Regions from separate parts of the Thiomonas islandica genome, predicted to be linked through region 3. Evidence: predicted binding sites of a transcription regulator. Region 3 holds the regulator's gene; each other region holds the start of a gene.
What was found. Region 3 encodes HrcA, which represses chaperone genes, less so after heat shock. Its sites were predicted from a motif close to TTAGCACTCNNNNNNNNNGAGTGCTAA; they were not measured.
Positions count from the first base shown of each region.

Region 1 (10,469 bases), 610 kb from region 3:
GCCTCGCGCGTCGCCAGCGGCACGTCGTCATGGCGCTCCAGCCACGGGGCGATCTGCGCGGCGATCAGCCGGTCTTCGATCGCGGCGAGGCGCTGCGGACATTCGGGGTGGCCTGCGCCCATTTCGTGCAGGCTGCAGTCGGCATGGGTGTAGAAGCCGGTGATCATGGTGGGTCTTGTCTCCTACGTCATGCCCCCGAAACCAGGGGGATCAGGTCGCCCTCGTAGCATAGTGCGCTGACACCCCTTCGCCTGCGCGCACGTGAAACCCGACATCCTGCCCAGTCTGATCGACCAGCTCGACACCATCATCCAGGGCAAGCGCCCGCAACTGGAACTCGCCGTGTGCTGCTTGCTCGCCAGCGGCCATCTGCTGATCGAGGATCTGCCCGGCGTGGGCAAGACGACGCTGGCGCATGCGCTTGCCGCGGCGCTGCGCCTGCACTATGCCCGCGCCCAGTTCACCGCCGATCTGATGCCGGGCGATCTGCTGGGCGTCTCGGTGTTCGACCGCAACCGCAGCGAGTTCGTGTTCCACCCGGGTCCGGTGTTCTCGCAGGTGCTGCTGGCTGATGAGATCAACCGCGCCGGCCCGAAGGTGCAGAGTGCGCTGCTCGAAGCGATGGAGGAGCGCCAAGTCAGCGTGGACGGCCTGACACGCAGGCTGCCCGAGCCGTTTTTCGTCATCGCCACGCAGAACCCGTTCGATCAGCTCGGCACCTACGCTTTGCCCGAGTCGCAGCTCGACCGCTTCCTGCTGTGCATCTCACTGGGCTATCCCAGCCGCGCCGCCGAGCGCGCGCTGCTCGAAGGCCGCGACCGGCGGGAGCTGATCGCCGAACTGCGCCCCGTGCTCAGCCCCGAGGGGCTGATCGCGCTGCAGCGGCAGGCGCAGTCGGTCCACGCCGCCCCGGCGCTGCTCGACTATCTGCAGGAATTGTTGGCGCAGACGCGCAATGGCCGCTGGTTCGTCGAGGGCCTGAGCCCGCGTGCCGGTCTGGGGCTGCTGCGCGCAGCGCGCGCCTGGGCATTGCTGCAGCAGCGCGATTACCTGATTCCGGACGATGTGCAGCAGGTCCTTCCCGCAGTTGCCGGGCACCGACTGCGCACCCTGGACAGCCCGGTGGTCAACCGCGTGGCCTCGCTGCAGGCGGTGCAGTCGCTGCTGCAGCAGGTGCCGGTATAGGTCTGCCACGCCGCCGCCATGTCCACCTCGGTCGATTCCACCGTGCCTGGGCGGGCTGCTGCTGCGTCGGCGCGCACCGGCAATGCCTGGTCGCGGCGCTTCGATGCCTGGGCCGCATCGCGCCACCCCGCCGGTGCCAGCACACGGCTGACGCATCGCAATGTCTACATCCTGCCCACCCGCGTCGGCTGGTTCTTTGGCGTCTTGCTGCTGGTGTTACTCGTACTGAGCATCAACTACCAGCTCAACCTCGGCTACCTGCTGACCTTCCTGCTCGCCGGCAGCGGCATGATGGCCATGCATGTCACCCACAACAATCTGCGCGGCCTGCATCTCACCGCCCGGCCACCCGAAGTGCTGGTGCATCAGGGCCAGAGTGCGCGGCTGGGTCTGCTGCTGCAAGGGGGCACGCGCGAGCGCTGGGGACTGGCGCTGCGGCCCGATGGCGCGGTGCTGCGTCCGCCCACGCCCGGCGCCCCGCGAGGCAGGCGCGCCAAGGCGGCAGTCGTGCCCTCCCCCTGGCTCTACACCGACTGCCCGCGCGAGGACGACACTCTGGTGACGCTGAGCTGGACGCCGCCGCAGCGCGGCCTGCTGCCCTGGCCTTTGCTCACCATCGAGAGCAACTACCCGCTGGGCGTGTGGACTGCGTGGAGCCGCTGGCGGCCGCAGGGCGAGCTGCTGGTGCTGCCGGCAGTGGAATACCCTGCGCCGCCATTGCCGCCCGCCCGCCCCACTCCCGGCAGCGGCCCAGCGCTGGCGCGCGGCGGCAGTGAAACCGACGGCGTGCGTGCCTACCGCAGCGGTGACTCCATGCGCCATGTGCTTTGGAAAAAATTTGCCCGCAGCGATGAACTGGTCAGCCGCGACACCGCGCAGCCGCAGGCACAGGCCGAGCTGTGGCTGGACTTCGCCGCCCTGCCAGCGGCCCTCGACACCGAGGCGCGGCTGTCGCGGCTGTGCGCCTGGGTGCTGGCCGCAGACCGCGCCGGTCTGCCCTATGGCCTGATACTGGGCAACCAGCGCATCGCCCCGACCACCGGCGCCGCGCACCGCCAGCGCTGTCTGCGCCTGCTGGCGCTGCACCCCGGCCCGTTGCGGGCGGGCAGCCGCACATGAACACCGTGCCCGTGTCGCGCCGCGCGCTGCAGGCCCGCCTGCAGCAGCGCATCGATGCGCTGCCGCGCGATGCCCGCGACACCTTGTTTCTGCTCGCGGTGTCGCTGCTGCTGATGCTGCCGCTGTTCCTGCACCTGCCGCTGTGGACCAGTGCCCTGGTGGTCGCGCTGCTGGCGTGGCGGGCAGTGCTGGCCTGGCGCGGCGCGCCACTGCCGCGGCGCTGGGTGCTGGCGTTGATTTTGTTCGCATCCGCCGCGCTCACGCTGTGGGAATTTCACACCGTGGTCGGGCGCAATGCCGGGGTTGCGCTGCTGTGCGTGCTGCTCGGTCTCAAGTCGCTGGAAATGCGCTCGCGGCGTGATGCGCATGTTCTGTTCTTTCTCGGCTTTTTCACCATCGCAGCCAATTTTCTGTTCTCGCAGTCGCTCAGCACCGCGCTGGTCATGGTGCTGGCGACCTGGGGGATGCTCGCCGCGTTGGTCAACGCCAATCTGCCCGCCGGGCGCCCGCCACTGCGCCAGCCGCTGTTGACCGCACTGCGCATGATGGCGCTGGGTACTCCGGCAATGATTGCGCTGTTCATGGTGTTCCCGCGTTTTTCCGCGCCGCTGTGGGCGCTGCCGCAAAGCAGCGCGCAGGTGATCACCGGTCTGTCGGGCAGTATGTCGCCGGGACAGATCGCCGAACTCGCGCGCGATGATTCGGTGGCCTTCCGCGTGGTGTTCGACAGCCCGCGCCCACCCGACCGGCTGCTGTACTGGCGCGGCCCGGTGCTGTCCCGCCTCGAGGACGGCGTGTGGCTGCCCGACCCGCACCAGCGCGACCGCGCCACCCTCACCCCGCCGACCGAGTTGCGGTTCAGCGGCCCGCCAGTGCGCTACACCGTCACCCTACAGCCCACGCAGCAACCCTTCGTCTTCGCCCTGGACGCCCCGATGGCCGCGCCCCGGATCGACGGCTATCGAGTGCAATGGCTGCCCGATCTGCAACTGGTCACCGGTCGGCCGCTCGACCATCTGACGCGCTATACCGTCGAGTCATCCCCGCAGTTCCGTTACGGCCCGCAGCAGTTCACTGCGGCGCTGCGCGCGGACGAGGCGCTGCCCGCCGGATACGACCCGCGCAGTGTCACGCTGGGGCGCAAGCTTGCCGCGCAGGCCCGCGCTGCCGGGCAGGACGGCAGTTTCGTCGCGCAGGCGCTGCTGTCCATGTTCCGCAGCCAGCCCTTTCGCTACACCCTCAACCCCGGCACCTATGGCCGCCGCGACGGCGTGGACCAGTTTCTGTTCGACCGCCGTGCGGGGTTTTGCGAGCACTACGCGCAGGCCTTTGTCGTGGTCATGCGCGCAGCCGGCATTCCGGCACGCATCGTCACCGGCTATCAGGGCGGGCGCTACAACCCGATCGACGGCACCTGGGTGGTGCGCCAGAGCGATGCCCACGCTTGGGCCGAATACTGGCTGCCAGAGCGTGGCTGGGTCCGCGCCGATCCCACCGCCGCGGTCGACCCGGCGCGCATCGACCGCAGCGGCGCCACACTGGCCGGGCGCGAGCCGCTGCTCGGCATGGCCGCACTCGGCCCGCGCGACGCCGCGTTCATCCTGCAACTGCGCAACCGCTGGGACGCGCTGAACAACGCCTGGAACCAATGGGTGTTGAACTACGGCAGCAACCGCCAGCAGGATCTGCTACGCAAGCTCGGTCTGCAGCAGCCCGACACGGCCACCCTGGCCGCACTGGCGATTGCCGCGCTGGTGGTGGCCACTGCGGTGCTTGGTGCGCTGCTGGCGCTGGAACGCCGCCGGACCGATCCGTGGACGCAGACCTACGCCCTGCTGCGAGTGAAGCTGCAACAGGCCGGGATCGACAGCACTGGATCGACCCCGCCGCGCGCGCTGGCGCGCCGTCTGCAGAGCCTGCGCCCGGATGCGAGCGCACTGCCGCCGCAGTCGGTGCAGACCGCGATTGCGCTACTGCTGCAGCTCGAACGCTGGCGCTACGCGGCAGACCGCACCCCGCACCAGCGCAAGGCGCGCTGGGCCGAGCTGCGCAGCGCGGTGCGGGCCTGGCGTGCCTGATGAGGCAGCTGCGCCAGCCCCGGCGACGATTCACCCGGACACACAAAAGCCCGTCGCAAGACGGGCTGTGCAGCACGGGGCTTGCGCGGACATCAGGCGAATGCCGCGAGCGACTTGCGCATCTTTTTCATTGCCGCCGCCTCGATCTGGCGGATACGCTCGGCCGATACGCCATACTCCGCTGCAAGGTCGTGCAGCGTCTTACCCCCGCTGCCGTCGTCGGCCACGTTGAGCCAGCGCTGCTCGACGATGGCCCGGCTGCGCGGATCGAGCTGGTCGAGCGCAGCCTCCAAACCTTCGACCTGCAGCCGGTCGTGGCTGCGCGCCTCGAGCACGGCCATCGGCTCCTGAGTGGTGTCGGCCAGATACGCGATCGGCGCGAAGTTTTCTTCTCCGTCCTCGACCGTGGGATCGAGCGCAATATCGGCACCGCCCATGCGGCTTTCCATCTCGATCACATCCTCACGCTTGACCGACAGCTGCCGCGCCATGTCGTCGATCTGCGCGTCGTTCATGCCACCGCTGGCGGTTTTCATCGAGCGCAGGTTGAAGAACAGCTTGCGCTGCGCTTTGGTGGTCGCCACCTTGACCAGCCGCCAGTTGCGCAGGATGTATTCGTGGATCTCGGCTTTGATCCAGTGCAGGGCGTAGCTCACCAGCCGCACGCCGTGCGCGGGATCGAAGCGTTTGACCGCTTTCATCAGGCCGATATTGCCCTCCTGGATCAGGTCGGCATGCGGCAGGCCATAGCCTAGGTATTGTCGCGCGGTGGACACCACCAGTCTCAGGTGCGACAGCACCAGCTTGGCAGCCGCGTCCTTGTCGCCCTGCTCGCGCCAGCGGCGCGCCAGGCGGGTTTCTTCCTCGGCGCTGAGCATCGGCAGGCGGTTGACTGCGCTGATGTAAGCATCGAGATTGCCCAGGCTGGGCAGGGTGAGCGGAAATGCGCCATCGACCTGAGCCGGGCGCAGGGCAAACGCGGCGGACGGTGTTTGGGTCATGGTTGAATTCCTTTCTCGAATCATGGTCAATTTTAGCACTCCCGGGTGGAGAGTGCTAAAGCCAAAAAGTTCCGCAAACCGCAGGACGACCTGCCGATGTCGCGCGATTTTTCGCGCACAAAGCGGGTCTGTCAGCCCATGATGCCACCAGAATCTGAAACTAGGGTTAGACTTGCGTCAATGTCTCGCATTGTGCGTCCTATCCTGATTCTGCTGCTCGCCCTGCTGCCGCTGCGCGGCTGGGCGCAGGCGGGCATGGTCGTGAGCGATTGCACCGCTGGCGTCGCAGCAGCAGTGGTGCAGCAACAGGAACATGCGTCTGCACCGGCCGACATGGACGCGATGGACATGGGGCACACCGCCTGCCACGACCCGGCCGGCGGTAACTGTTCCGCGCACGATCACCAGCACTGCGTGATCTGCCATTTGGCCGTCGGCCAGCCACCGGGCGTCAGCCTGCTGCTGGCCAGCGCGGTGCAACATCCTTGCCCGCAGGCGGCAAACACCGCCTGGCACAGCGCCGACCCGCGCACCCTGCAGCGTCCTCCCAGAGCCTGACCCGCGTTCGATCTCCGGTCGCAGCGCCTCCAACCGGCGGTGCTGCATCTCGCTTTGCCGCGCGTGGTCGCGGCTCGAATGAGGTGTCCTCTGATGTCCAACAACCCCCTTGCGTGCCCGCCAGCGCTGCGGCTGGGCGCGCTGGCAACTTGTGCCCTGCTGGCGGCATGCGCGCCACTGCAAACCCGGCAGACGCTGCGGGCTGCCAATCAGCTGACCGAACCCCACACTGGCGTTGCGCTGCAGCTTGCACGCGATGAGGCCGAGCGCGCGCAGGCGCAGGCGCGCATCGATACGCTGCTGTCCAAGCCGCTCGGCGCGGACGATGCGGTGCGCGTCGCGCTGCTGGGCAGCCCGGCGCTGCAAGCGCTGCTGGCGCAGGCGCAGGCCGACTCCGCCGCCTCGACGCAAAGCGCGCGGCTGGCCAATCCACGGTTGGCCTTCGAGCGCCTGTTAATCGGCGGTGGCGGGGTCGAGATCACGCGCTCGCTGAGCCTCGGCCTGCTCGACCTGCTCACGCAACCGACACGCGCGCGCCTGGACGCCGCGCGGCAGCAGCAAATCCGCCTGCAACTGGCGCGCGCCGTGCTGCAGACCGCCACACAGGCGCGACTGGCCTGGGTGCGCGCGGTCGCCGCGCAGGAGATCGCCGCGTACGCGCGCGACGCGCACGACGCCGCGCAGGCGACAGCGACGCTGGCTACGCGGATGCAACAGGCCGGCAACTTCACCAAGCTCGACGCAGCGCAGCAGGCGCTGTTTGCCGCAGACACCCGACTGCGGCTCGAGCGCGCCGAGCTTGCCGCGCAACAGGCGCGCGAGGCGCTGGTGCGCGCGCTGGGCCTGTCGCCCGCGCAGGCGGCGTACCTGACCCTGCCCAAGCAGCTTCCGCCGCTGCCGAAGACCCTGCCCACCAGTACCGCGCCGCTGCAGAGCGCAATCGACGCACGGCTCGACGTGCAGCTCGCCCGGGACGAGGCAATCGCCGCGGCGCAAGCGGCAGGCCTGGTGCGCGCGAGCAGTGTGGTCGAGCATGTCGAGCTTGGCGGCGTGCGCAAGACCTTCAGCGACGCCGCGGCGCAAAACGGCGCCGAGCTCAGCCTGCCGCTGCCGATCTTCGACCTTGGCGATGCGCGCCGCAGCGCGGCGGCGGATGCAGCGCTTGCCGCACGCGAGCGCGCCGTGGCGGTGGCCCGCAACGCCACCTCACAGCTGCGCGCCGCTGACGCGCAGCGCCGCAGCGCCTGGGAGCAGGCGCGGCTGCTCGGCGAGCAGGTCGTGCCGCTGGCGCAGACCGTCCTCGACGAAAGCCAGCTTCGCTACAACGGCATGCTGATCGGCACCTTCCAGCTCGTCGCCGCGGCGCAGACGCAGGTGCAGGCGGTGCGTGCGGCGATCGCCGCGCAGCGCGACTACTGGCTCAGCGACGCCGCCTGGCAGGCCGCGCAGCTCGGCGTCGATGCCGATCCGCCGCCTGCGCCCGAGGCCGCCGCAGCCGCCCCGGCCACCGCCGGTCATTGACCCCTCACTCTCGAAGGATGATCGACATGAACACCCGACGTCGTTTCCTCGGCGCGGCGGCGCTGCTTGCCGCCGGCGCCGCCAGCCGCTCGGCGCTGGCTGCCGCGCCTGAGCCGCACAGCCGCAGCAGCGCCGACACCGCCGCGCCGCTGCACCCCACTGCCGGCCGCCCGTACAACCCGGTGGTCACGCTCAACGGCTGGAGCCTGCCGTTTCGCATGAAGGATGGAGTGAAGGAATTTCACCTCGTCGCCGAGCCGGTGCTGCGCGAAATCGCCCCCGGCATGACCGCCAGACTCTGGGGCTACAACGGATCGAGCCCCGGGCCGACGATCGAGGCGGTCGAGGGCGACCGCGTGCGCCTCTTCGTCACCAACAAGCTGCCCGAGCACACGACCATCCACTGGCACGGCATCGTCCTGCCCAACGGCATGGACGGCGTGGGCGGGCTAACGCAGCCGCAGATCGCGCCCGGCCAAACCTTCGTCTACGAGTTCGAGCTGCGCAAAAGCGGCACCTTCATGTACCACCCGCACGCCGACGAAATGGTGCAAATGGCGATGGGGATGATGGGCCTGTTCATCGTCCACCCCAAAAACCCGCGGCAGATGGCGGTCGATCGCGACTATGCGTTCCTCATCAATGCCTACGACATCGACCCCGGCGCGAGCGTACCGCGGGTCAACACCATGCTCGACTTCAACCTGTGGACCTGGAACAGCCGCGCCTTCCCCGGCATCGCCCCGCTGGTGGCGCGCACCGGCGAGCGCGTGCGCATCCGCATGGGCAACCTCACCATGACCAACCACCCCATCCACCTGCACGGCCATGTGTTCGAAGTGGCCGGCACCGACGGCGGCTGGGTGCCCAAGAGCGCGCGCTGGCCCGAAGTGACGGTCGACATTGCCGTGGGGCAGATGCGCGCCATCGAGTTCATCGCCGACAACCCTGGCGACTGGGCCTTCCACTGCCACAAATCGCACCACACCATGAACGCGATGGGGCATAGCGTGCCGACGATGATCGGCGTGCCGCAGGACGACCTCACCCCGGCGCTGCAAAAACTGCTGCCCGATTACATGGCGATGGGCAGCAAAGGCATGGCCGAGATGGGCGATATGGAAATGCCGCTGCCCGACAACACCCTGCCGATGATGACCGGCCGCGGCCCTTACGGCCCGATCGAGATGGGCGGCATGTTCACCATCTTCAAAGTGCGCGACGACCTTCCCCGCGGCGACGACGCCGACGCCAGCTGGTACCGCATGCCGCCTGGCACGCAGGCGCATGCCGTAAGCACCGGCCTGCCGCCGGCGGCGAGTGACCCGAGAGAACCGCAGGCCGCAAGCGGCCAGACGCTGCAGGTGCGCAAGCCCAGGCACGACCACGCGCATTGACCCGTTTTTCACCACGAGCGAAGGAGCAAACCATGAACACCTCGACCAAACCGCTGATCAGCCTGTGCGCGCTGCTGCTTGCCGCAGCGCTTGCCAGCCCCGTGCGCGCCGCGGGCAGCCACGCCGACCACGACCATGCGACACCCGAGGGTATGGCGCAGCACATGCAAATGCTGCAGGACGCAGGCAACTCGTCTGCCGAGGCGCATCAGGCCGAAGGACTGGTGCGCAAGATCGACGCCGCGCAGGGCAAGATCACGCTGCGCCACGGCGCGATCGGCGACATGCCAGCGATGACCATGATCTACCGCGTCAAGGACAAGGCGATGCTCGACGGTCTCAAACCCGGCGACACCGTGCTGTTCAGCGCGGAAAAGATCGACGGCTACGACACCATCACCTCGATCTCGCGCAAGCCTTGACGGCGCGAGGGGACGATCGCACAGCGGCTCGCCCCCTCCCCGCCTCCCCACGCGGCGGGGGAGGCGCCGCCGCTGCCGGCAACGCGCTTTTCAGCGCAGGCGGCTTGACCGCCGCAGCCGGCCGCAGCGCGTGAAGCGCTCGCGCAGCGCCTGCGCGAGCGGCACCGGGTCGACCCGCGCGGACGGCGTCTGCCCGCCGCGGTAGAGCTGCGCCTGCAACGCCTTTGCTGCGGCGTGCAGCGTGGCGTCGTCCGGCGCGTGCGAGGCAAGCCAGGCGACAAGCGTCGGCTGCGGTGCGCCCACCGGCAGCGCCAGCCAGGCGCGGCGCAGCGCGTCGGCGCTGGTGGCCGCCCGCAGCGCATCGAGCCCGTGCGCAAGCCTCCGCCTGCACCGCAGGCAAAGGATGAGCGTGCGCAGCGCAGCGAGCAGCACAAGCAGCGCGAGCACGCTGCCGGTGGCGATTGCGATCCGTCTGGGCCGCGGGTCGTCCACCTCGACCGTCGGCAACCGCAGCGACAGCGCCGCCGGCAGCAGCTGCTGCGGGTCGAGGTAGTCGAGCCGCAGCAGCGGCGGCTGCAGCAGGCCGCCATGCCTCGGCTGAAAGAACAGAGTCACGTCCCACACCGGCGCGACGGCGTCTGCCGACTCGCCACGGCGCAGCTCGACCGCGGCGATCGGCACGCGCGCTTGCAGCCGCTCGCGCCAGCGCTGCGCCAACTGCTGCAGTTGCGCATGGTCGAGGCCGGCAGCGCGCAGGCGCAACCGCCACACCCCGGTCTGCCCGAGCGCCAGGCGCTGCGGCGCCTGCACGATCTGCACCTGGGGCCGGCCGACCAACCCCTGCGCCGGCCACCACTGCGGCAGCGGCGCGACCGTGAACGCAAGCCTGGGCGGCGCGTACACCCGCAGCGCGCCAAAGGCATGCGCGCGCACGAGACCGAAGTCCACCGTCAGCTCGCCAGCCTGCAGCGGCAGCGCGCGCCAGGCGAACACCTGCACGAGTTGCGGTGTGCCTTCGAGGGTCTCGCGGCGCGTGTCACCCGGTAGCGGCTCGAGCAGCGCCTGCGCGCTGTGCGCCTGCGGCGGCTCCCACACCAGATTGCCACCACCTGCCACCTGCAGCTCGACGCGCACCGGCTGCAAGCGCAGCGGCTGCGACGGGACGAGCCGGGTACGCCATTGCAGCGG
Region 1 covers NZ_AP042391.1:425,427-435,895, forward strand. The annotation lists gene ACZ47F_RS01980 (histone deacetylase family protein) at 1-167, opposite strand, end outside; gene ACZ47F_RS01985 (AAA family ATPase) at 262-1,185, shown strand; gene ACZ47F_RS01990 (DUF58 domain-containing protein) at 1,204-2,304, shown strand; gene ACZ47F_RS01995 (transglutaminase TgpA family protein) at 2,301-4,382, shown strand; gene rpoH (RNA polymerase sigma factor RpoH) at 4,475-5,383, opposite strand; gene ACZ47F_RS02005 (hypothetical protein) at 5,564-5,941, shown strand; gene ACZ47F_RS02010 (TolC family protein) at 6,035-7,462, shown strand; gene ACZ47F_RS02015 (multicopper oxidase family protein) at 7,489-8,859, shown strand; gene ACZ47F_RS02020 (copper-binding protein) at 8,892-9,281, shown strand; gene ACZ47F_RS02025 (hypothetical protein) at 9,372-10,469, opposite strand, start outside.
Region 1: a site for HrcA is predicted at 5,416-5,442, ahead of rpoH (RNA polymerase sigma factor RpoH). Genes of this name have one in related genera too.

Region 2 (10,469 bases), 700 kb from region 3:
ACAACACAAACGCCCCCAGCAGCACCACGCCAAAGCCCAGACCGAGCAGGATCAGCAGGCCGATCACATACAGCGCCGACTGGATGCCGCCGAGAAACGCCGGACCGAAGCCGCGCTTCGGCAGGTCATACGCCTGATCCATCAGCATCAGGCCGCTGGCATTCATGCCGACCACGATCACGATACCGCCGATCAGGCTCATCAGCATCGCCACCAAAGCGCTGCCCGAACTCGCACCCGCAATCGCACCGCCGCTGATAGCAAGCCCGCCCAGGACGAAGCTGCCCGCCAGCATGGCCAGCGCGCGCCAGTTGTGCAAGGCCTCGTAGCTGCGCAGCAGCACACCGAGGTTGTTGGTGGTTTTCACGGTCATGTGGTCCTCCAAGGACTGTGGGTGATTGGAAGCGGGACGCCCGGGTCAGGGGTTGTTGTGCTGCTGCGCCGAATTCGGGCACTCGGGCACCTTGCCCCACAACGGGTCGGGCGACAGCGGTGCGCCGCAATATTTCCAGCGAGTTTCCTGGATGCAGAGTTGCTGAGTGAAGAAATTGCCCTTTTGCTCGCAGGCCGCCAGCCCCGCGCGCAGCGCCTGCAGCCTCCCGGAGGGCCGGGGCTGCGCAACGGGGGCGGACGGCTCGATGGGTGCGGGTGCCGGCTGCGGCGCGGGCTGCACCACGGGCGGCGCTTCTTGCTGCACCGGTGCCGGCGTGGCAACCCGGGCGGGGCTGACCTGCTCACGGCGCACCGGCGCGGGCTTGAAAGTTTCCGGACGAGACTTCGGCGCAGGCGCTGCCGCTGCTTCAACCTTCGGCTGCGGATGGGGCGCCGCTACCGTAACCGGTGCGGATGCGGCCTGCGCTGCCGAAGCGGGGTGTGACAGCGCAGGCGCGGCAGCCACCGCAGCCGAAGCCGCCGCAGAAGCAGACCGAGCCAGCGCAGCGGGCGCTGCGGCCGACGCAGGGTGCACGACCGCCGACGCGGCGCTGGAGCGTGCGATCGGCGCACTGGCCGGGGTCTGTGGCGCATGGGTGCGCGACCACCACAGACTGCCGCCGCCCACCAGCAGCAGTGCAATCACCGCTGTAGCCACGCCACCGATCAACACCGCATTGCCGCCCCTGGCCGCCGGCGCGGTCTGCGGCGGCATGGTGGCTGGACGAGGCTGCGACGGCGCGGCGGCAAACAATGCTGCTTCGGCCGCCCGCGCCCGGGACTGGATGTCCGCCTCCATCCGTGCGGTGGCTGCGCGCAGCTCCTGCTCGCGCCGCAAGCGTTCATGTTCCTGCCGCGTGGCAGGCTGTTCCCCGGCGGCCGGTCGTTCGCCGGCAGCGGGCTGCGTCGGCTGCTCGTCCCCTGCATGCACGGCGGCTGGCTTGACAGCGGCAGCAGCAACCTCGGCGCTGGGCTCGGCGGGTGCAATGCCGGTCGTCTCCTGTTGCAGTGTCTGCTGGGCAGGCCCTGCCGGCAACGCAGCAGTGTCTCGCAAAGCGCCGGCCTGCTCTGGTCCGGCAGGTTTGGGCATGGGCGCGCCACACTGTCTGCAGAATTTCGCCTCGTCCTTGTTTTCTGCTCCACATTGCGTGCAAAACCGTGACATCGCGATCCCCTGCTGCAAATGGGGTCGATATTAGCAATCGTTGCGGTCGTTGCAATGACTTTTTGTCTGGCAATCGGGATAGGGGGCGACCAGACCATCCTGGTCGATCCCCCTCCCACACCACCCGGCATGCGGGTCCGCACCGGGAGGTTCGAGTCGTTGAGGTGATGACAGGCGTGGCACGCCGAGCCGCTCGAAGGATGCGTTGTTCAGCACACGATGTATTTCCGACCGGCTGGCACGCCACCAGTACCGGCCGTGGCCGGCGATTTTCGCAGCCAGATCCTTGCTTGCACCGAGAGCGCGCAACTCACGGAACAGGGTGGTGCCACGCCGCCAGCGCTTCCATTGCAGCGCGCGCAACCTTCGTCGCAGCCATTCGTCCAGAGAGCGAAACACCTTCGGTGTCTGCGCCAGCTGGAAATATGCCTTCCAACTCCCCACGGTCGGTCACCCTTGCGCAGTTGCGCTTGGCTTCGCTCGCTGTGGTCAGCGGAGGGACTTGCACCCTCAAGAGGGCGCCCATGCTGGGGGCACAAAAAAAAGCCTGCCATCCTTGCGGGTGGCAGGCTTGGCACCGCCCGACTAGCCAAGGCAGGTCGGGCGAGCGCGACGCAGACGGTACAGCCTGGGTTTACATGTCCATGCCCATGCCGCCCATACCGCCGGCGCCGGCCGCAGCGGGGGCTTCTTCCTTCGGCGCTTCTGCGACCATGCACTCGGTGGTGAGCATCAGGCCGGCAACCGACGCAGCGTTTTGCAGCGCTGTACGGGTGACCTTGGTCGGATCGAGAATGCCCATCTCGAGCATGTCGCCGTAGGTATCGTTGGCGGCGTTGAAGCCGAAATTGCCCTTGCCTTCGAGCACCTTGTTGATCACCACGCTGGGTTCGCCACCGGCGTTGGCAACGATTTCACGCAGCGGCTGCTCGATGGCGCGCAGCACGATCTTGATGCCGGCGTCCTGGTCGTGATTGGCACCCTTGATCTCGCCCAGGGCCTGACGCGCACGCAGTAGCGCCACACCACCACCGGCGACGATGCCCTCTTCCACCGCAGCGCGGGTGGCATGCAGGGCGTCTTCGACGCGGGCTTTCTTCTCCTTCATCTCGACTTCGGTGGCCGCGCCAACCTTGATCACAGCCACGCCACCGGCGAGCTTGGCCACGCGCTCTTGCAGTTTTTCGCGGTCGTAGTCGGAAGTGGCTTCCTCGATCTGCACACGAATCTGCTTGACGCGCGCCTCGATGTCGGCGGCCTTGCCGGCACCATCGATGATGATGGTGTTTTCCTTGCCCACCTCGACGCGCTTGGCCTGACCCAGATCGGCCAGCGTGACCTTCTCGAGCGACAGACCCACTTCTTCGGCGATGACCTTGCCGCCGGTGAGGATGGCGATGTCCTCGAGCATGGCCTTGCGACGATCACCAAAGCCCGGGGCCTTGACCGCCACGGTCTTGAGAATGCCGCGGATGCTGTTGACCACCAGCGTGGCCAGCGCTTCGCCTTCCACGTCTTCGGCAATGATCAGCAGCGGACGGCTGGCCTTGGCCACTTGCTCGAGCGCGGGCAGCAGATCACGGATGTTGGAGATCTTCTTGTCGTGCAGCAGGATGTAGGGGTTTTCGAGCACCGCCACCTGCTTGTCCTGGTTGTTGATGAAGTAGGGCGAGAGGTAGCCGCGGTCGAACTGCATGCCCTCAACGATGTCGAGCTCATTCTCCAGGCTCTTGCCGTCTTCGACGGTGATCACCCCTTCCTTACCCACCTTGTCCATCGCCTCGGCGATGATCTTGCCCACGCTCTCGTCGCTGTTGGCCGAGATCGAGCCGACCTGCGCAATTTCCTTGCTGCTGGAGCAGGGCTTGGAGGCCTTCTTCAACTCTTCGACCAGGGCCGCCACGGCCTTGTCGATGCCGCGCTTGAGATCCATCGGGTTCATCCCGGCGGTCACGTACTTCATGCCCTCGCGCACGATGGACTGCGCCAGCACGGTGGCAGTGGTGGTGCCGTCACCGGCGTTGTCGCTGGTCTTGGAGGCGACTTCCTTGACCATCTGCGCGCCCATGTTTTGCAGCTTGTCCTTGAGCTCGATTTCCTTGGCCACGGACACACCGTCCTTGGTCACGGTGGGGGCGCCAAAGGAGCGCTCGAGCACCACGTTGCGGCCCTTCGGGCCCAATGTCACCTTGACCGCATTGGCCAGGATATTCACGCCCTCGACCATGCGGGCCCGGGCGTCAGAGCCAAAAATCACGTCTTTTGCAGCCATTGAAATTCTCCGTAAATGTCAGTTGAAGCGAGAATGCGAATCAGGCGGTGCCGATTACTTTTCGATCACGGCCATCAGGTCGTCTTCGCGCATCACCATCAGCTCGTCGCCGTCCACCTTGACGGTCTGGCCGGCATACTTGCCGAACAGCACGCGGTCGCCCACCTTGACCGCCATGGGAACCAGCTTGCCCGAGTCGTCGTGCTTGCCCGGGCCCACGGCCAGCACTTCACCCTGATCCGGCTTTTCCGCCGCGGTGCCCGGGATCACGATGCCGGAAGCGGTAGTGGTTTCTTGTTCGACACGCTTGACCACGACACGGTCATGCAGAGGACGCAATTTCATGCAAATCTCCTGAAGTTTGTGAAAAACCGGGCACCAGCGCGGTGCCGATCGACCGACCGCTGCAGGAACATCCCGAGCCTGCCGGCCACTGAACACCTTGAAGCGGCCAACACCGGCACCCAAGAAAGCCGCCGTTGTTAGCACTCACCTTCAACGAGTGCCAATTATAGGGACGACCTCCAGACTTTCAAGGGCGCACCTCCGCCATCGCCCCCTGCGCTACGCCCAACCCCGCAACCCACCACGGCAAAACTGCAACCAAACGAACCAGTTTGCCGTTCGTCGGCCAAATTCGACCGTTCGTCGGGAGTGCGCCTCGATGCGCTACGCAAAGATCTTCCCCGGATTGAGGATGCCCTTGGGATCGAGTGCGTGCTTGAGGGTGCGCATCAGGTCGAGGGCGGCGTCGCCGGCTTCTTCGCGCAGGAAATCCTGCTTGTGCAGGCCGATGCCGTGTTCGCCGCTGCAGGTGCCGCCCAGGGCGAGCGCGCGGCGCACCAACCGGGCGTTGAGCGCCTCGGCGAGTTCGCGCTCCTCGGGTTTGGTGGGGTCGATCAGGTAGCCGATGTGGTAGTTGCCGTCGCCCACATGGCCGACGACGAAGTAGGGCAGCCCGGCGGCTTCGGCCTCGGTGATGGTGGCGTTGATGCTCTCGGCCAGGCGGGAGATGGGCACGCAGGTATCGGTGGTGACGCAGCGGCAACCGGGTTTCATCTGCAGCGCGGACAGATAGGCGTGGTGCCGTGCTTTCCACAGCCGGCTGCGCTCCTCGGGGGTGTCGGCCCAGGCGAAATCGCCGCCCTGATGTTCGGCGGCGATAGCCTGCACCGCCTGCGTCTGCTCGCGCACCCCGGCGGGCGAACCGTGGAATTCCATGAGCAGCAGCGGCTTTTCGGACAGGTTCAGATGGTCGTGGGCATTGACCGCACGCACCGCGCCAGCGTCCATCAGCTCGCAGCGGGCGATGGGAATGCCGGCCTGGATGATGGCGATGGTGCAGTCCACCGCCTGCGCCACGCCGGGGAAGGAGCACACCGCCGCGGCCACGGCCTCGGGCTGCGGGTACAGGCGCACGGTGACTTCGGTGATGATGCCCAGCGTGCCTTCGCTGCCGACCATCAGCCGGGTCAGGTCGTAACCCGCGCTGCTCTTGCGCGCCCGGGTGCCGGTGCGCACCACGCGGCCGTCGGCCAGGACCACGGTCAGCGCCAGCACGTTCTCGCGCATGGTGCCGTAGCGCACTGCGTTGGTACCGGAGGCGCGGGTGGCGGTCATGCCGCCCAGGGTGGCGTCGGCGCCGGGGTCGATCGGGAAAAACAGCCCGGTGTGGCGCAGTGCGTCGTTGAGTTGCAGCCGCGTCACCCCGGCCTGCACCGTGGCCAGCATATCGGCCGCGGCGATGTCGAGCACCCGGTTCATGCGAGTGAGATCGAGGCTGATGCCGCCCTGCACCGCAAGCAGCTGGCCTTCGAGAGAGGAGCCAGCGCCAAAGGCGATGACCGGGTAATCGAACGCTGCGGCGAGCTTGACCGCGTCGGCCACGTCCTGCGTGCTCTGGCAATAGATCACCGCCGCAGGCGGCGGCGCGTCAAAGGGCGACTCGTCGCGCCCATGCTGCTGGCGCACCGCCAACGCGGTCGAGCACTGCGCGCCGAAACGCGCGACCAGGGCGTCGAGGAGTCCGGGCGGAACGGGGCGGGAGAAAATCTTCGGCGTGAGTGAGGCATTCATGGCGGCAGTCCTTGCAAACGCGGGGGCTTGGCGGTTTGGGCAAGAATACGCCGTTCACGCACTGGAGACGCACTGATGGGTCACCGCCTCACCGCCATTTCCACCCGCACCGGCGATGCGGGCACTACCGGGCTGGGAGACGGCTCGCGCTGCCTGAAGAACGCCGCGCGCATTCACGCGCTGGGCGAGGTAGACGAACTCAATTCCCACCTCGGGCTGCTGCGCAGCATGGGACTGCCCGATGCCATCGACGCCCTGCTCGGGCAGGTGCAGCATGACCTGTTCGACCTCGGCGGCGAGCTGTCGGTGCCGGGGATGACCCTGCTCAAGCCGCAACAGGTGGCTGCGCTCGACGCCGCGCTGGCGGAATACAACGGCAAGCTGCCGCCGCTGGCCGAGTTCATCCTGCCCGGCGGCACGCCGGCGGCGTCACAGGCGCACATCTGCCGCACCGTGGCGCGGCGCGCCGAGCGGGCAGTGGTTGCGGTAGCCCATGAGGCAGACCCGTCCGCTGCTGACGCAGCCCCGGCGCTGCGCGGCGAACTGCTGCAATACCTCAACCGCCTGTCCGACCTGCTGTTCGTGCTGGCGCGCACCTTGAACCGTGCCGGAGATGCCGCCAGCACCGAGGTCTACTGGAAGCACGAGCGCCAGCCTAGGGCCTGAAGCATGCCGCACCGCTTGCGCGCCCGACACATTTGTTCACGCCACCTGCACACGACGTTCATGTCGCGCTGGCAGGATGTGTCGCCCCCTCCTCCTATCCATCTCTGCCTGAGCATCTGCCCATGACCGCGCAACGCGACCCCGCCCGCAACCGCCCCGCCCCTCACGCGCGCCGCTGGCTGTGGATCGTCCTGGTCGTGGCGCTGGTTGCTGCTGCCGGCCCGGCGCTGGTCGGCGTCGACCGCCCTGTGCAGGCGCAAATACGCGGCGGCCCCGGTGGCATGAGCAAGGAGCAGATGCCGCCGCAGCCGGTTACCGCCGCGGTGGCACGTACACAGGCGGTGCCGGTGTGGCTGACCGCGCTGGGCACGGTCACGCCGCGCAGTTATGTGAACGTGATGCCGCGCGTGCCTGGACTGCTGCAAAGCGTGTATTACAGACAAGGCCAGATGGTCAAGGCGGGGCAGTTGCTCGCGCAGATCGACCCGCGCCCGTTTCGCATCGCAGTCGAGCAGGCCAGGGCGCAGGTGGAGCAGACCCAGGCGCAGCTCAGCGGCGCACAAGCCGATCTGCAGCGCTATGAAACCCTGCTGCAGCAGGATTCGATCTCGGCGCAGCAGGTGTCGGATCAGCGCACCACCGTGGCCCAGCTCAAGGCTACCCTCGACGCCAACAAGGCCGCGCTGGCCAATGCCGAACTGCAACTGAGCTGGACCCGCATCACCGCGCCGGTCTCCGGCCTGGTTGGGCTGCGGCCGGTGGATGCCGGCAACATGGTCACCACCTCGGGGGCGGTCGGCAGCAACACCAGTACCGGCACCAACTCGGCGTCGCCGGTGGCCACCATTGCGCAGGTACAACCGGTGGACGTGACCTTCGCGCTGCCGCAGCAGAACATCGCTGAAGTGGTCGGCCAGCTCATGGCCGGCAAGACCCTGCCCACCCAGGCCTGGGATGCGCGCAACACCCGGCTGCTCGAAACCGGCAAGCTGGTCGCAGCCGACAACCAGATCAACCCGGCTACCGGCACGCTCAATCTGCGTGCCGAGTTCACCAATAAGGACCTGACCCTGTTTCCCAACCAGTTCGTCAATGTGCGTCTGCTGGTACGCACCATTGCCGACGCGGTCGTGGTGCCGACCACCGCGATCGGCATCGGCGCACCCGGCAGCTATGTCTATGTGATCGGCGCGGACGGCAAGGTCAAGATGCGCGTGGTCAAGACCGGCGTGGCGCTCGACAACCTCACGCAGATCACCAGCGGCCTGCAGCCCGGCGAGCGCGTGGTCACCGACGGGCTGGACCGGCTGCGCGACGGCCGCACGGTGAAGGTGGTGCAAGCCGCGGGCAATGGCAGCCAAAACGCCGCGCACGCGCCAGCGCACAAGCCCGCAGCCAGCGGAGCGCGCTGACCATGGGCGCGTCACAGGAGGACAAATCGACCCCTGCCCAACCTTCCCCGCCCGCGAGGAGAGGGCAGGAAGGCGACGCGCCTGCGCCTGCCCCACCGCACGAGGGAGGCTGGGAGGATGCATCGCCCGAAAACCGCCCTAGCCCCTCGCGGCTGTTCATCCTGCGGCCCATTGCCACCACCTTGCTGATGATCGCGGTGCTGGTGGCCGGGTTCGTCGGCTACCGGCTGCTGCCGCAGGCAGCTCTGCCGGAGGTGGACTATCCCACCATTCAGGTCACCACCCTCTACCCCGGCGCCAGTCCGGATGTGATGACTTCGTCGGTCACCGCGCCGCTAGAGCAGCAGTTCGGGCAGATGCCGGGGCTGGCGCAGATGTGGTCGGTGAGTTCAGGTGGCGCCTCGGTCATCACCCTGCGTTTCGATCTGTCGCTGTCGCTTGGCGTGGCCGAGCAGGAGGTGCAGGCCGCGATCAACGCGGCGAGCAATCTGCTGCCATCCGACCTGCCGCAGCCGCCGATCTATGCCAAGGTCAACCCGGCCGACGCGCCGGTCATCACCCTGGGCATCACCTCGTCCACCCTGCCGCTGACCACGCTGTACGACCTGGCCGACACGCGGCTGAGCCAGAAGCTCTCGCAGGTCTCGGGCGTGGGCCTGGTCACGCTGTCGGGCGGACATAAACCCGCCATTCGCGTGACGGTCAACGGCCCGGCGCTGGCCGCACTCGGCCTGAGCATGGACAGCATTCGCACCGCGATTGTCGGAGCAAATGTCAACAGCCCCAAGGGCAGCATCAGCGGCAGCCAGCAAGCGTTCAGCATCGACGCCAATGACCAGTTGCAGTCGCCACAGCAATACCGCGACATGATCATCGCCTACTCCGGCGGCGCGCCGGTGCGGCTGGGCGACGTGGCCACCATCAGCACGGGCGCCGAAAACGCCTGGCAGGCGGCAATGGTCAACGGTAAGCCGGGCATCGTGATCAATGTGCAGCGCCAGCCGGGTGCGAACGTGATCGCCGTGGTCGATGCGATCCACAAGTTGCTGCCCAGCCTGCAAAACCAGCTGCCGGCGGCTGCCCAGCTCACCGTGCTGTCCGACCGCACCGTGACCATCCGCGCGGCCATTGCCGATGTGCAGTTCGAGCTGCTTCTGGCAGTGCTGCTGGTGGTGCTGGTGATCTTTGTCTTTTTGCGCAGCGTGCGCGCCACCTTCATTCCGGCCACCGCGGTGCCGCTGGCGCTGGTGGGCACCTTCGGCGCGATGTATCTGTGCGGCTTTTCGATCAACACCCTCACGCTGATGGCGCTGACCATTGCCACCGGCTTCGTGGTGGACGACGCCATTGTGATGATCGAGAACATCTCGCGCTACATCGAACAGGGCGAGCGGCCGCTGCAGGCCGCGCTCAAAGGCGCGGGGCAGATCGGCTTCACCATCATCACCCTGACCTTCTCGCTCATTGCGGTGCTCATTCCGCTGCTGTTCATGGGCGATGTGGTCGGGCGGCTGTTCCGCGAGTTCGCCATCACCCTGGCGGTGGCCATCGTCATCTCGGCGGCGGTATCGCTGACCTTCACGCCCATGCTCTGCGCGCGGCTGCTGCGGCACAAGCCCGAAGCCCAGCAGGGCCGGCTGTTCCGCGCCACCGGGCAGGCGTTCGATCGGCTGTCGGCCGCCTACACCCGCGCGCTGCGCTGGGTGCTGCGGCACCAGCCGCTGGTGCTGCTGCTGGCCGTGGGCACGCTGGTGCTCACCGTGCTGCTGTATGTGCTCATCCCCAAGGGCTTCTTTCCGGTGCAAGATACCGGCATGATCCAGGCCACCACCGTGGCGCCGCAGGACGTGTCGTTCCACTCGATGGCAGCGCGCCAGCAGGCGCTGGTCGATGCGTTACTCGAGGATCCGGCGGTGGCCTCGGTGTCGTCTGTCATCGGCATCGACGGGGTGAACACCACCATGAACACCGGACGGCTGCTGATCAACCTCAAGCCGCTGGCCGGGCGCCCGCGGGTGCAGGCCGTGATCGACCGGCTCGACGCCCGCGCCGCGCAGGTGCAGGGCATCGCCGCGTATCTGCAGCCGGTGCAGGACCTGACCATCAACGACATCGCCAGCCGCTACCCCTACCAGTTCAGCCTGTCGGCGAGCAGCACCGCCGAACTCTCCCGCGCCAACAATGCACTGATGCAGCGCCTGAAGACGCTGTCGCAGCTCTCGGGCGTGACCAGCGATCTGCAGGACCAGGGCCTGCAGGCCTATGTGGACGTGGACCGCAGCGTGGCCGCGCGGCTGGGTATCACCATGAGCGCGATCGACAGCGCGCTGTACAACGCCTTCGGTCAGCGGCTGATCTCGACCATCTTCACCCAGTCGGCGCAGTACCGGGTGGTGCTCGGGCTGGAAGGGGCGCACGGTGCGACGTCTGCCACCCCACTCCAACC
Region 2 covers NZ_AP042391.1:327,336-337,804, forward strand. The annotation lists gene ACZ47F_RS01560 (zinc ribbon domain-containing protein) at 1-373, opposite strand, end outside; gene ACZ47F_RS01565 (zinc ribbon domain-containing protein) at 419-1,597, opposite strand; gene ACZ47F_RS01570 (group II intron maturase-specific domain-containing protein) at 1,628-2,041, opposite strand; gene groL (chaperonin GroEL) at 2,232-3,869, opposite strand; gene ACZ47F_RS01580 (co-chaperone GroES) at 3,924-4,214, opposite strand; gene ACZ47F_RS01585 (FAD-binding oxidoreductase) at 4,539-5,945, opposite strand; gene ACZ47F_RS01590 (cob(I)yrinic acid a,c-diamide adenosyltransferase) at 6,021-6,611, shown strand; gene ACZ47F_RS01595 (efflux RND transporter periplasmic adaptor subunit) at 6,734-8,023, shown strand; gene ACZ47F_RS01600 (efflux RND transporter permease subunit) at 8,212-10,469, shown strand, end outside.
Region 2: a site for HrcA is predicted at 4,352-4,378, ahead of ACZ47F_RS01580 (co-chaperone GroES). Genes of this name have one in related genera too.

Region 3 (10,469 bases):
CGGGCATGTTCGACACCTCACCCAACCAGCGCGCATACTGGCAGGAACTGCTCAACTGGGGCAGCGCCACCCCGCCGGTCGACGAAGACGGCGCGCCGCTGCACCCCGACCTGCCGGCGGGCAGAACCGCTGCACCGAAGGCCCGGCGGCGCACACCGCGCACCGCGGCGCAGAGCCTGGCCGCACTGGTAGTGCGCGACAACTTCTCACAGCGCCGCGCCATCGAGCACAGCTACATCCACGCCATCGATCGCGCCCGTCGGCGCGTGCTCATCGTCAGCCCCTATTTCTATCCCGGGCGTGCGTTTCGCCAAGCCCTCAAGGCCGCAGCGGCACGCGGAGTGCGGGTCGAGCTGCTGCTGCAGGGCCGGGTGGACTACCGCATGGCCGCCTGGGCGGCACGCGCGCTGTACGGCGAAATGCTGCGCGCCGGCGTGCTGATTTTCGAGTACACCCCAGCCTACCTGCATGCCAAGGTCGCAGTGGTCGATGAAGACTGGGCCACTGTGGGCAGCTCAAACATCGACCCGCTGTCGCTGCTGGTCAACCTCGAGGCCAACCTCGCGGTGCGCGACCGCGCCTTCGCCCGCGAACTCGGCGCGCACATCGAAAGCCAGATCGTCCGCTCCGAGCCGATCGACACCCCGGCACGACTGCGCACCCGCGCGCCGTGGTGGCTGCGCCCTTTCGTCGCCGTGGCCGCGCGTGCCTTCGTCGCGCTGGCGGGCGGACTGAAGAACACGTATTGAGCGCCCGCCAGGAAACTTTCGGCAGTATCGGGCACGGCGCGCATAGAGCATCATTCCCCTGCCAACCTCCCCCAAGGTGTGGGACAAGGGCATTTGGCGCAGCGGCGTGTCACGTTGGTGTGCTCCCTGCCCATGCGTGGGGAGGGCTGGGGTGGGGCAAACCGGGTGCCACCCTAGAGCCCCGGCATGCGGTCGCGCCCCGTCAACCGCAGCACACGCAGTTGCGCCCCTGCTGCTTGGCGCGATAGAGCGCACGGTCGGCGCGCAGCAGCAGATCACCGGCTTGGCGATCGTCGGGGCCCGACGGTGTCAGGCCGATGCTCACGCTCAACTGCACCTGCTTTGTATCGTCCAGCGCCACCGGCTGCGCGTTGACTCCAGCGCGCAGACGCTCGGCAATTTGCAGCGCCTCTTCGGCGTCTGCGCCGTCGAGGATCAGCAGGAACTCCTCGCCGCCCAGCCGCCCAAACCAGTCGCGGCTGCGCTTGTGCGTGGTGATGATCTGGGCGAAGCGCTGCAGCGCGCAGTCTCCGCCGGCGTGACCGAAGCGGTCGTTGACCTGTTTGAAATGGTCCAGATCGAGCAGCAGGATGGACAGCGGCGCGCCACGCTGCAGCAACCGGTCGAGTTGTTCCAGGATGCTGCGGCGGTTGTGGATGTCGGTGAGACTGTCGCGGGTGGCGAGATGTTCGAGGCGGCGCTCCAGCGCCTTGCGCTCGGTGATGTCGCGCCAAATGCCCTCGACGCCGGCGTAGTTGCCGCGTTCGTCGCGCAGAGCGCGGGTGCTAATGGATATGTCGATGATCACGCCGTCCTTGCGCCGCATGCGTCCGGGAAAATCGCGCACCGCGCCGTGCTGCCGGATCGCGGCCACCAGCGCGTCGCGTTCGCTGGGGTCGGGGTAGAACGCCGCCGCCGGCAGGCCGATGATCTCCTCGGCGGTATAGCCCAGCACATGCTTCACCGCGGGGCAGACATAGCGGGTGATGCCCTGCGCATCGGTGCGATAGAACACATCCTGCATGGTGTTCATCATGCGCTGGAAGTCCTCGTCGGTCTGGCGCAGGCGCTGTTCCATCGCGGCGCGCTCGGTCATGTCGAGAAAGGTCGCCAGCACCGCCCGCCGATCGTCCACCACCACGATGGCGCTGCTCATGGCCAGCATCAGCGGCGTGCCGTCGCAAGCGTAGGCGCGGATTTCAGTGACCGGGTTGATGCCGCCGCTTTCGGCATGGCGCAGCCGCGCCAGCGCGCGGTGCAGATCCAGGGGATGGATGAAGTCCTGCACCGACCGGCCGATCACATCGGCCGGCTGCGACGCCCGCACCAACCGCAGCGCCGTGGCGTTGGCATAACGCAGGGTGTCGCCCACCAGCATCACCACCGATGCGGGCAGTTGCTCGATCCATGCCGCGCTGGGCGAGACGGGGGCAAGCGGTTCCATCAGGAGAACCTCGCGGCACAGGACATTTTGCTTCGAGAACAAGAATGTACAAAAACGTTAAGCGTAGCACCGCACAGGCCGTCGAGTCTGTCAGAAAAACCCGATTTTTCCGAAGCAGGCGCTTGCCCCCACGCGCTGACAACAGGCTTCGCAACGGTCCATATTCCGCGCAGTTGGATGCGCATGACAACTCTGTCGTTCCCTTTGCGTGATCGTGTTTCCAAAATGGGTGACATGGAACACGCTAGTCTTCTGTCTTCCCCTTCGTCCCCTCAGCGGTTCGGCAGATGGCGGCGGCTGCAGCGCGCGGTCGTGGCGCTGTGGCTGCTCGCCGCCTGGGCGCTGCAGCAGGGGGTGAGCGCCGCACCGCTGGTGCAGCAACCCTTGGCTTTCGGCCCGCTGATCTCGGCACCGGCGCTGGCGGCATGGCGCGGCCCGGTGCAGATCGTGGACATCCGCGATGATGCGGCCGCGCCGCAGACCGCGCACATCCCCGGCGCCATTGCGGCACCGTATGCCCGCTGGCGCGGCCCGGCAAGCAATCCGGGGGCGTTGCTGCCGCTGGGGCAGTTCACCGCGCTGCTGCGCAGCCTCGGGCTGGAGGGACAACGGCCCGTGGTCATCGTCGCCAGCGGCAACGACGCCAGCGACTTCGGCGCTCCAGCGCGGGTGTACTGGACGCTGAAATGGCTCGGGTTCAAGCAGCTCGCCATCCTCAACGGCGGCATGGCCGCGTGGCGCGCCGCCGGCCTGCCGCTGACCACCCGGCCGACTGCGGTCACGCCCAGCCGCTTCACCCCGCAGCTCGACATGTCCATCCTGGCCACCCGCGAAGCGGTCGAGCAGGATCTGCACGACCCCGGCGTGCTGCTGCTCGACGCCCGTCCCCGCGCCTTCTATGTGGGCCGCGAAAAAGCCCCCGCCGCGGCCCGTCCGGGCACCCTGCCCGGTGCGCTGGACTTCGACAACGCTCGCTGGTTTGTGCACGGTGGCGGCGTGCTGCCCGATGTGGAAGTGCTGCAACGCATTGCCCGCAGCCTGCCGCAGCCAGACGGGATACGGCGCACCGTGTCGTTCTGCAATACCGGGCATTGGGCCGCGACCAACTGGTTCGTGCTGTCCGAGGTGTTGCACCGGCCCGGTGTGGCGCTGTACCCCGGCTCGATGGTGGACTGGTCGCGCACCAAGGCACCGATGGCGCATGTCCCCACCCGGCTGCAGCAGCTTTGGCAGCAACTGGAACAGATATGGCAAGCGCTCTGAACACGGTGTCGATTGCGCCCGCAGCCCCTGCACCGCGGCGCAGCCTGCAGCAACTCGCCAGCCGTCTGCTGCTCGCGGCTGCGCTGGCCGGATTTGCCGCAATCACCTGGCTGGTCGGCTGGCGACAAGGCCTGCTGTGGCTGATTGGCCTGGGCTATGGCGTGCTGCTGGCCGCAGCGGCGTTCGGCTTCACCACCGGCTGGCGAGTGTGGATCACGCGACGCGATCCCAAGGGGCTGTGGGCGCAGTTCGTGGGCATTGCGGTGGCCATGCTGCTGAGTGTGCCGCTGCTGGCCGCACATCCCGAATTGCAGGGCGCGGACGGCCCGCTGTCGATCAGCCTGCTGGTTGGCGCCTTCGTGTTCGGCGCGGCGATGCAGGTGGCCGACGGCTGCGGCTCGGGCACGCTGTACAAGGCTGGGCTGGGACATCCGGTCAGCCTGGCTGTGCTGCCGGCGTTCGTGCTGGGCAGTTTCGTCGGCGCGGCGCAGCTACCGGCCTGGCTTCGTCTCGGCGCGCTGCCGCCGGTCGATCTGGTGCAGATGCTGGGGGCGGAATGGACGCTGACGGCGCAACTGGGCGCGCTGGCCCTGCTTGCAGCCCTACTGTGGCGCTGGCGCGGCCCCGGGCCGTCGCGCTGGACGGGGTCTGCAGTGTGGTGGGCGGCCATCGGGCTGGGGCTGCTGGCCACGGTCAATCTGGTTGTCGCCGGCCAACCTTGGGGCATCGTCTACGGTCTGGGACTCTGGGGCGCGAAAATCGCGCAGGCGCTCGGCATCGACCTGAGCCACAACGCCTTCTGGGGCCAGCCGGCGCAACAGGCGCAGCTGCACGCCACGGTGCTGGCGGACAACACCAGCGTCACCGATCTGGGACTGCTGCTGGGCGCGCTGATCGCCGCCTGTTGGAAGGGCAAGGCCAGCCCCGCGGTGAAGCTGCCGGCGCGGCAGTGGCTCGCTTCGATCGCCGCCGGGCTGCTGCTGGGCTACAGCTCGCGGCTGGCGTTCGGCTGCAATGTTGGGGCGTATTTTTCCGGCATCGCCACCGGCAGTCTGCACGGCTGGGTGTGGTTTGCCTGTGCCTTCGGCGGCAGTCTGCTGGGTGTGCGGCTGCGTCGTCGGCTGGGGATGCAGGATTGAGGGCCTTTGCGATGCACCGTCGATCTTCCTGGCGCATCGCCTTGTTCTGGGCCGCGGTGCTCACGCTACTGGTGCTGGACTGGCACGCGGTCACGCCGCACGACCGCTTCGCCGAACCGCCGCCGCTGGCGCTGGGCAACGGGCCGACGGCGGATGCCGGTCACTGTTCGCTGGCGCCGGCTCCGGAGGCGTCGAGCTCGCGATGACGCAGCAGCACGGTGTACTGGCCGCTGAACGCGCGGCTGAGCTGCTCGGACAGAAACACCGAGCGATGCTGTCCGCCAGTGCAGCCGATGGCCACACCGACGTAGCTGCGGTGATCGGCCGCAAGCCGGGGCAGCCAGCGCTGCAGGAAGGCGGTGATGTCGGCCAGCATCTGCAGCACCTCAGGCTGGCGCAGCAGAAAGTCGGCCACAGGCGCATCACGCCCGGTCAGCGGGCGCAGCGCGGTGTCGTAATGCGGGTTGGGCAGCATGCGCACATCGAACACATAGTCGGCATCGAGCGGCACGCCGCGCTTGAATGCGAACGACTCGAACAGCACCACCATCTGCGAGGCCTGCACCCGCACGGTCTGCTTGATCCAGTCGCGCAGTTGCGCGGCCTTCATCTGGCTGGTGTCCAGATGCAGGCCGATCTCGGCCACCGGGCGCAGCAGCTCGCGCTCCAGTTCGATCGCCTCAGTCAGCGCATTGGCATAGCCATCGCCGCGCGCTGCTGCCGCGCTGCCCGTCTGCTGCGCGGTGATGCGGCTGGTCAGTGGATGGCGTCTGCGGGTTTCGGAAAACCGCTGCACCAGGGTGTCGGTGGCGCAGTCGAGAAACAGCGCATGCACCTCGCAGCGGGTGCGCAGTTGCTGCAGCAGGGCCGGCACGTCGGTCAGCGACTCGGCGCTGCGTGCATCGACCGCGACCGCCACGCGCATCTGTCCCGAGGCCCGGGTCTGCTCGACCAGCGCGTTGATGAGCTGCGGCGGCAGGTTGTCCACACAGTAATAACCCGAGTCTTCGAGCGCAGCCAGGGCTACCGATTTGCCCGAGCCCGACAGCCCGGAAATCAGCACCAGTTGGTGAGTGAAGCGCGGTTCGGTCGGCATTGCGGTGGTCGGCGGCGAGTTCATCGCGGGCTCCGAGAGCGGTCAAACGGCGTCGCAGGCGGCGAGCAGTTCACGCGCATGTTCGAGCGCGGCGCCGGACTGCGCGTTGCCGCCCAACATCCGGGCGATCTCGCTCTGCCGTTGTGACGGCTCCAGCGCTTCGAGCAGGCTGGCGGTCTGCTGGCCAATGCTGGTTTTGCGCACCGTGAAATGCTGCTGCGCGCAAGCCGCCACCTGCGCCAGATGCGTGACCGCGAGCACCTGCCGGTCGCGGCCCAGCTTGCGCAGCAGCCGGCCGACGGTCTGCGCTACCGCGCCGCCGATGCCGGCGTCGACCTCATCGAAAATCAGGGTGTCGACATCCTGCAGCGCACTCGTGGTCACGGCCACGGCCAACGCAATGCGTGACAGCTCGCCGCCGCTGGCCACCTTGCCCAGCGCGCGCAGTTCAGCGCCGGGATGCGCGGCCACCTGCAGCTCCACACTCTCGGCGCCGCGCGCGCCCACCGCGTCCAGCGCAATGAGCACCACGTCGAACCGGCCGCCGGGCATGCCCAGATCCTGCATCGCCGCCTGCACCGCCTTGGCCAGTTGCTGTGCCGCCTTGCGCCGGCGGACGCTAAGCTGGGCCGCGGCGTGCTCCAGCGCGGCATGCGCGGCGTGTGCCGCCTGTTCCAGCGCAGGCAGGTCGGCGCTGCGGTCGAGCTGGGCGAGCCGCTCGCGCAGCGCGGCATGCGCTTGCGGCAGTTCGAAGGGCGGCACACGGTGCTTGCGCGCCAGTTGCATCCACGCGGCCAGCCGTGCGTCGAGTTCGGCCAAGCGCTGCGGGTCGGCTTCGGTGCGCTCGGCCAGGCGCTGCAGGTCATGGCCGAGTTCACGCAGGCTGGTGTGCGCCGAGTCGATCTGCTGCACCAAAGGCTGCAGGCCGGCGTCCACCTGCGCAGCGCGTTCCAGCGCCTGCTGCGCCTGCGCCAGCAGCGCCAGCGCGCTGACCTCCTCGCCGTCGAGCGCAGCCTGCGCAGTGGCAAAGTCTTCGAGCAGGCTGCTGATATGCGCCAGCCGCTTGTGCTCGGCCTCCAGCGCGTCCCACTCGCCTTGCGCAGGGCGCAGGCGATCGAGTTCCTCGCACTGCCACTGCAAGCGCTCGCGCTCCTCGGCCAGCCGACCGGCATCCGTCTGCGCCTGCTGCAGGGCCTGCTGCGCCGCGCGCCACTGCGTCCAGGCCTGCGCCACCGCCCGCGCCTCGGCCTGTGCGCCGGCGTAGGCGTCGAGCAGGCTGGTGACCACCTCGCGCCGCACCAGACCCTGATGCGCGTGCTGGCCGTGGATGTCCACCATCATCTCGCCTGCGGCCTTGAGCTGCGCTGCGGTGGCCGGGCTGCCGTTGATAAAGCCGCGCGACCTACCCTGCGCGTCGATCACCCGACGCAGCAGCACGCTGTCGCCCTCGACCGAGAAGCCCTGATCCTCTAGCCAGGCGGCCAGGCGCGGATTCAGGCTGAACTCGGCGCCGATCTCGGCGCGCGCTGCGCCGCTGCGCACCACCCCGCTGTCGGCACGCTCGCCCAACGCGAGCTTCAGCGCGTCGATCAGGATGGACTTACCCGCGCCGGTCTCTCCGGTGAGCACGGTGAATCCCGGGCCCAGATCGATGTCGAGCGCGGGGACGATGACAAAGTCGCGCAGGTGCAGGTGCAGCAGCATGGTTCAGGCAGCGCGCAGCGGTTCAGGACTCATCGGGGATCTCGTGCCAGTGCAGCTTTTTGCGCAGGGTGGAAAAGTAGCTCCACCCCGGCGGGTGCAGGAACACACAACGAAACGGTGCCTGGCTGACGCGGATGCGGTCGCCGCCGATCAGCTCGGCATAGCTCTGCATGTCGAAATTCACGCTCACGTCGCGCGAGGTGACCACCTCGATCACGATCTGCGCCCCACCCGGCAACACGATGGGCCGGTTCGACAGTGTGTGCGGCGCAATCGGCACCAGCACCACACCATCCACGCGCGGATGCAGGATGGGGCCATAGGCCGACAGCGCATACGCCGTGGAGCCGGTGGGCGTGGCGACGATCAGGCCGTCGGCCCGCTGCACATACATGAAGCGGCCATCCACCTCGACCTTCAACTCCACCAGCCCCGACGCGCCGTTGCGGTTGACCACCACATCGTTGACTGCAATCGCCTGGAAAATGGACTGCCCGCCGCGTTCCACAGCGCCGCTGAGCATGGCGCGCTCCTCGCGCTCGAACGCCCCGGCCAGCAGCCCGTCGATCGCCTCTTCCCAGGCGCTGTCGGCAATGTCGGTCATGAAGCCCAGCCGTCCGGCGTTGATGCCCACCAGCGGCACATTCAGCGGAGCGAGCCTGCGGGCTGCGCCCAGCATGGTGCCGTCACCGCCCAGCACCACCGCCACCCAGCCGCCCCGCGCGGTACGCTCGGCCAGCTCGCTGCCGCGTAGCACCGGATACGGCAGATCGGTGTGCTGCGCGGTCAGCTCGCCCACCCACACCTCCACCCCGGCGCTGGCGAGCCGCGCAGCGATGTCGCCCAGCAGGCGCTGCGCCTGCGGCACCTGATGCTTGCCGATCAGCAAGACCTGCTGGAACGCGGTTCTGGACATGGCTCGGAAGGAGAGTGCGCAGCGGCAAATTACAGCACAGCCGCATGATCGCCCGCGCGCCAATGCGCGCCAACCCCGTGCTGCCTAAAATTGCGGCATGGACGAACGCTCCCGCGTGCTGCTCAAAACCCTGATCGAGCACTACATTGCCGACGGCCAGCCCGTGGGCTCGCGCACCCTGTCGCGCACCTGCGGGCTGGAGCTGTCTGCGGCCACCATCCGCAATGTCATGGCCGATCTGGAGGACATGGGGCTGATCACCAGCCCGCATACCTCGGCCGGACGCGTGCCCACCCCGCGTGGCTACCGGGTGTTCGTCGATGCAATGCTCACCGCCCAGCCGCCCGCGCAGGCCGAGTTTTTGCAGCACACCCTGCAACAGTCGCTCGATGCCGCCCCGCCGCAGCAGGTCATGGCGCGCGCGGCGCAGCTCATGTCCAGCCTGTCGCACTTCGTCGGTGTGGTGCTCGCACCGCAACGCAGCGACGCCTTCCGGCACATCGAATTTCTGCGGCTGAGCGAGCACCGCATCCTGCTCATCATCGTCAGTCCCGAGGGCGATGTGCAAAACCGCATGCTGCACTGGCCGCAGCCGCTGACCCAGAGCGAACTCAACACCGCCACCAACTACCTCAACACCCACTTCTCCGGCATGCGCTTCGAACAGGTGGCGCAAAAGCTCGGCAGCGAGGTCGAACACCTGCGCGCCGAACTGGTCGCGCTGATGCAGACCGGCGTGGAAGTCGGCAGCCAGGCGCTGAGCCAGGCGCAGGACCAGGTGGTGATCGCCGGGCAACAGCAGCTGCTGGGACTGGATGATCTGGCCGGAAAGATCGACAAACTGCGGCAACTGTTCGACCTGTTCGAGCAAAAGGCCCAGTTGCTCAAGCTGATGGACGCCTCGGCCAAGGCCGACGGCGTACGCATCTACATCGGCGGCGAAAGCGAGGCCGTGCCATTCGAAGAACTCTCGGTCATTACCGCACCCTATGCGACAGACGGCAAGGTCGTCGGCACCCTCGGCGTCATCGGCCCCACCCGCATGGCCTATGACCGCATGATCCAGATCGTGGACATCACCGCCAAACTGGTGGGCAATGCGCTGAGCCAGCGCTGAGCGCCGAGCGGCTTCGCCCAAGGCAACGTCCGATTACCGCACCAGCAATACCGGCACAGTCGTAGATGCCACCACCTTGCTCGCCACCGAGCCCATCACAAACCCTTTGAGCGCCGAATGGCCGTGCGTGCCCATGATGAGCAGGTCGGGCTGCAGACGGGTCACCTCGGCGGCGATCTGCTCGGCCGGATCGCCCACCACAAAGCGGGACTCAAACGCCAGTCCGGCCTGCTTCAGCGCATCTTCAGCAGGCGCAAGCGCCTGCGCGCTGACGTCGCGGTAATAGTCGTCCAGCGTCGCCTTGCTCAGTTGCGCCCGCGCCAGCGGCGTGCCAATCGGCAAGACGACGGTCAACAAAGTGATCTGCGGCGCGGCTCGGTATAGCCGAACATGCTGCACCAACACCTGCACCGCGCGCGTGGTGTAGCTGGAACCGTCCACCGGTAAAACGATGTGCATGGAACAACCTCCCTGGACAGGCATGATGCCAGAAACACCGCGCCGCCACGACGCATACGCAACGCCGGCATCGAAATAGGGGGCGCCGACCATCCTAGTCGATCCCCCTCCCACACCACCCGGCATGCGGGTCCGCACCGGGCGGTTCGAGTCGTTGAGGTGATGACAGGCGTGGCACGCCGAGCCGCTCGAAGGATGCGTTGTTCAGCACACGATGTATTTCCGACCGGCTGGCACGCCACCAGTGCCGGCCGTGGCCGGCGATTTTCGCAGCCAGATCCTTGCTTGCACCGAGAGCGCGCAACTCACGCAACAGGGTGGTGCCACGCCGCCAGCGCTTCCATTGCAGCGCGCGCAACCTTCGTCGCAGCCATTCGTCCAGAGAGCGAAACACCTTCGGTGTCTGCGCCAGCTGGAAATATGCCTTCCAACTCCCCACGGTCGGTCACCCTTGCGCAGTTGCGCTTGGCTTCGCTCGCTGTGGTCAGCTCGCGGAGGGACTTGCACCCTCAAGAGGGCGCCCATGCTGGGGGCACAAAAAAACCGCGGCCGAGGCCGCGGTTTTTATTGCGAAGGACGGCG
Region 3 covers NZ_AP042391.1:1,031,477-1,041,945, reverse strand. The annotation lists gene clsB (cardiolipin synthase ClsB) at 1-749, shown strand, start outside; gene ACZ47F_RS04980 (sensor domain-containing diguanylate cyclase) at 952-2,193, opposite strand; gene ACZ47F_RS04975 (sulfurtransferase) at 2,419-3,456, shown strand; gene ACZ47F_RS04970 (YeeE/YedE thiosulfate transporter family protein) at 3,441-4,595, shown strand; gene ACZ47F_RS04965 (hypothetical protein) at 4,607-4,801, shown strand; gene rapZ (RNase adapter RapZ) at 4,756-5,715, opposite strand; gene recN (DNA repair protein RecN) at 5,734-7,395, opposite strand; gene ACZ47F_RS04950 (NAD kinase) at 7,418-8,311, opposite strand; gene hrcA (heat-inducible transcriptional repressor HrcA) at 8,409-9,428, shown strand; gene ACZ47F_RS04940 (universal stress protein) at 9,462-9,887, opposite strand; gene ACZ47F_RS04935 (hypothetical protein) at 9,982-10,281, opposite strand.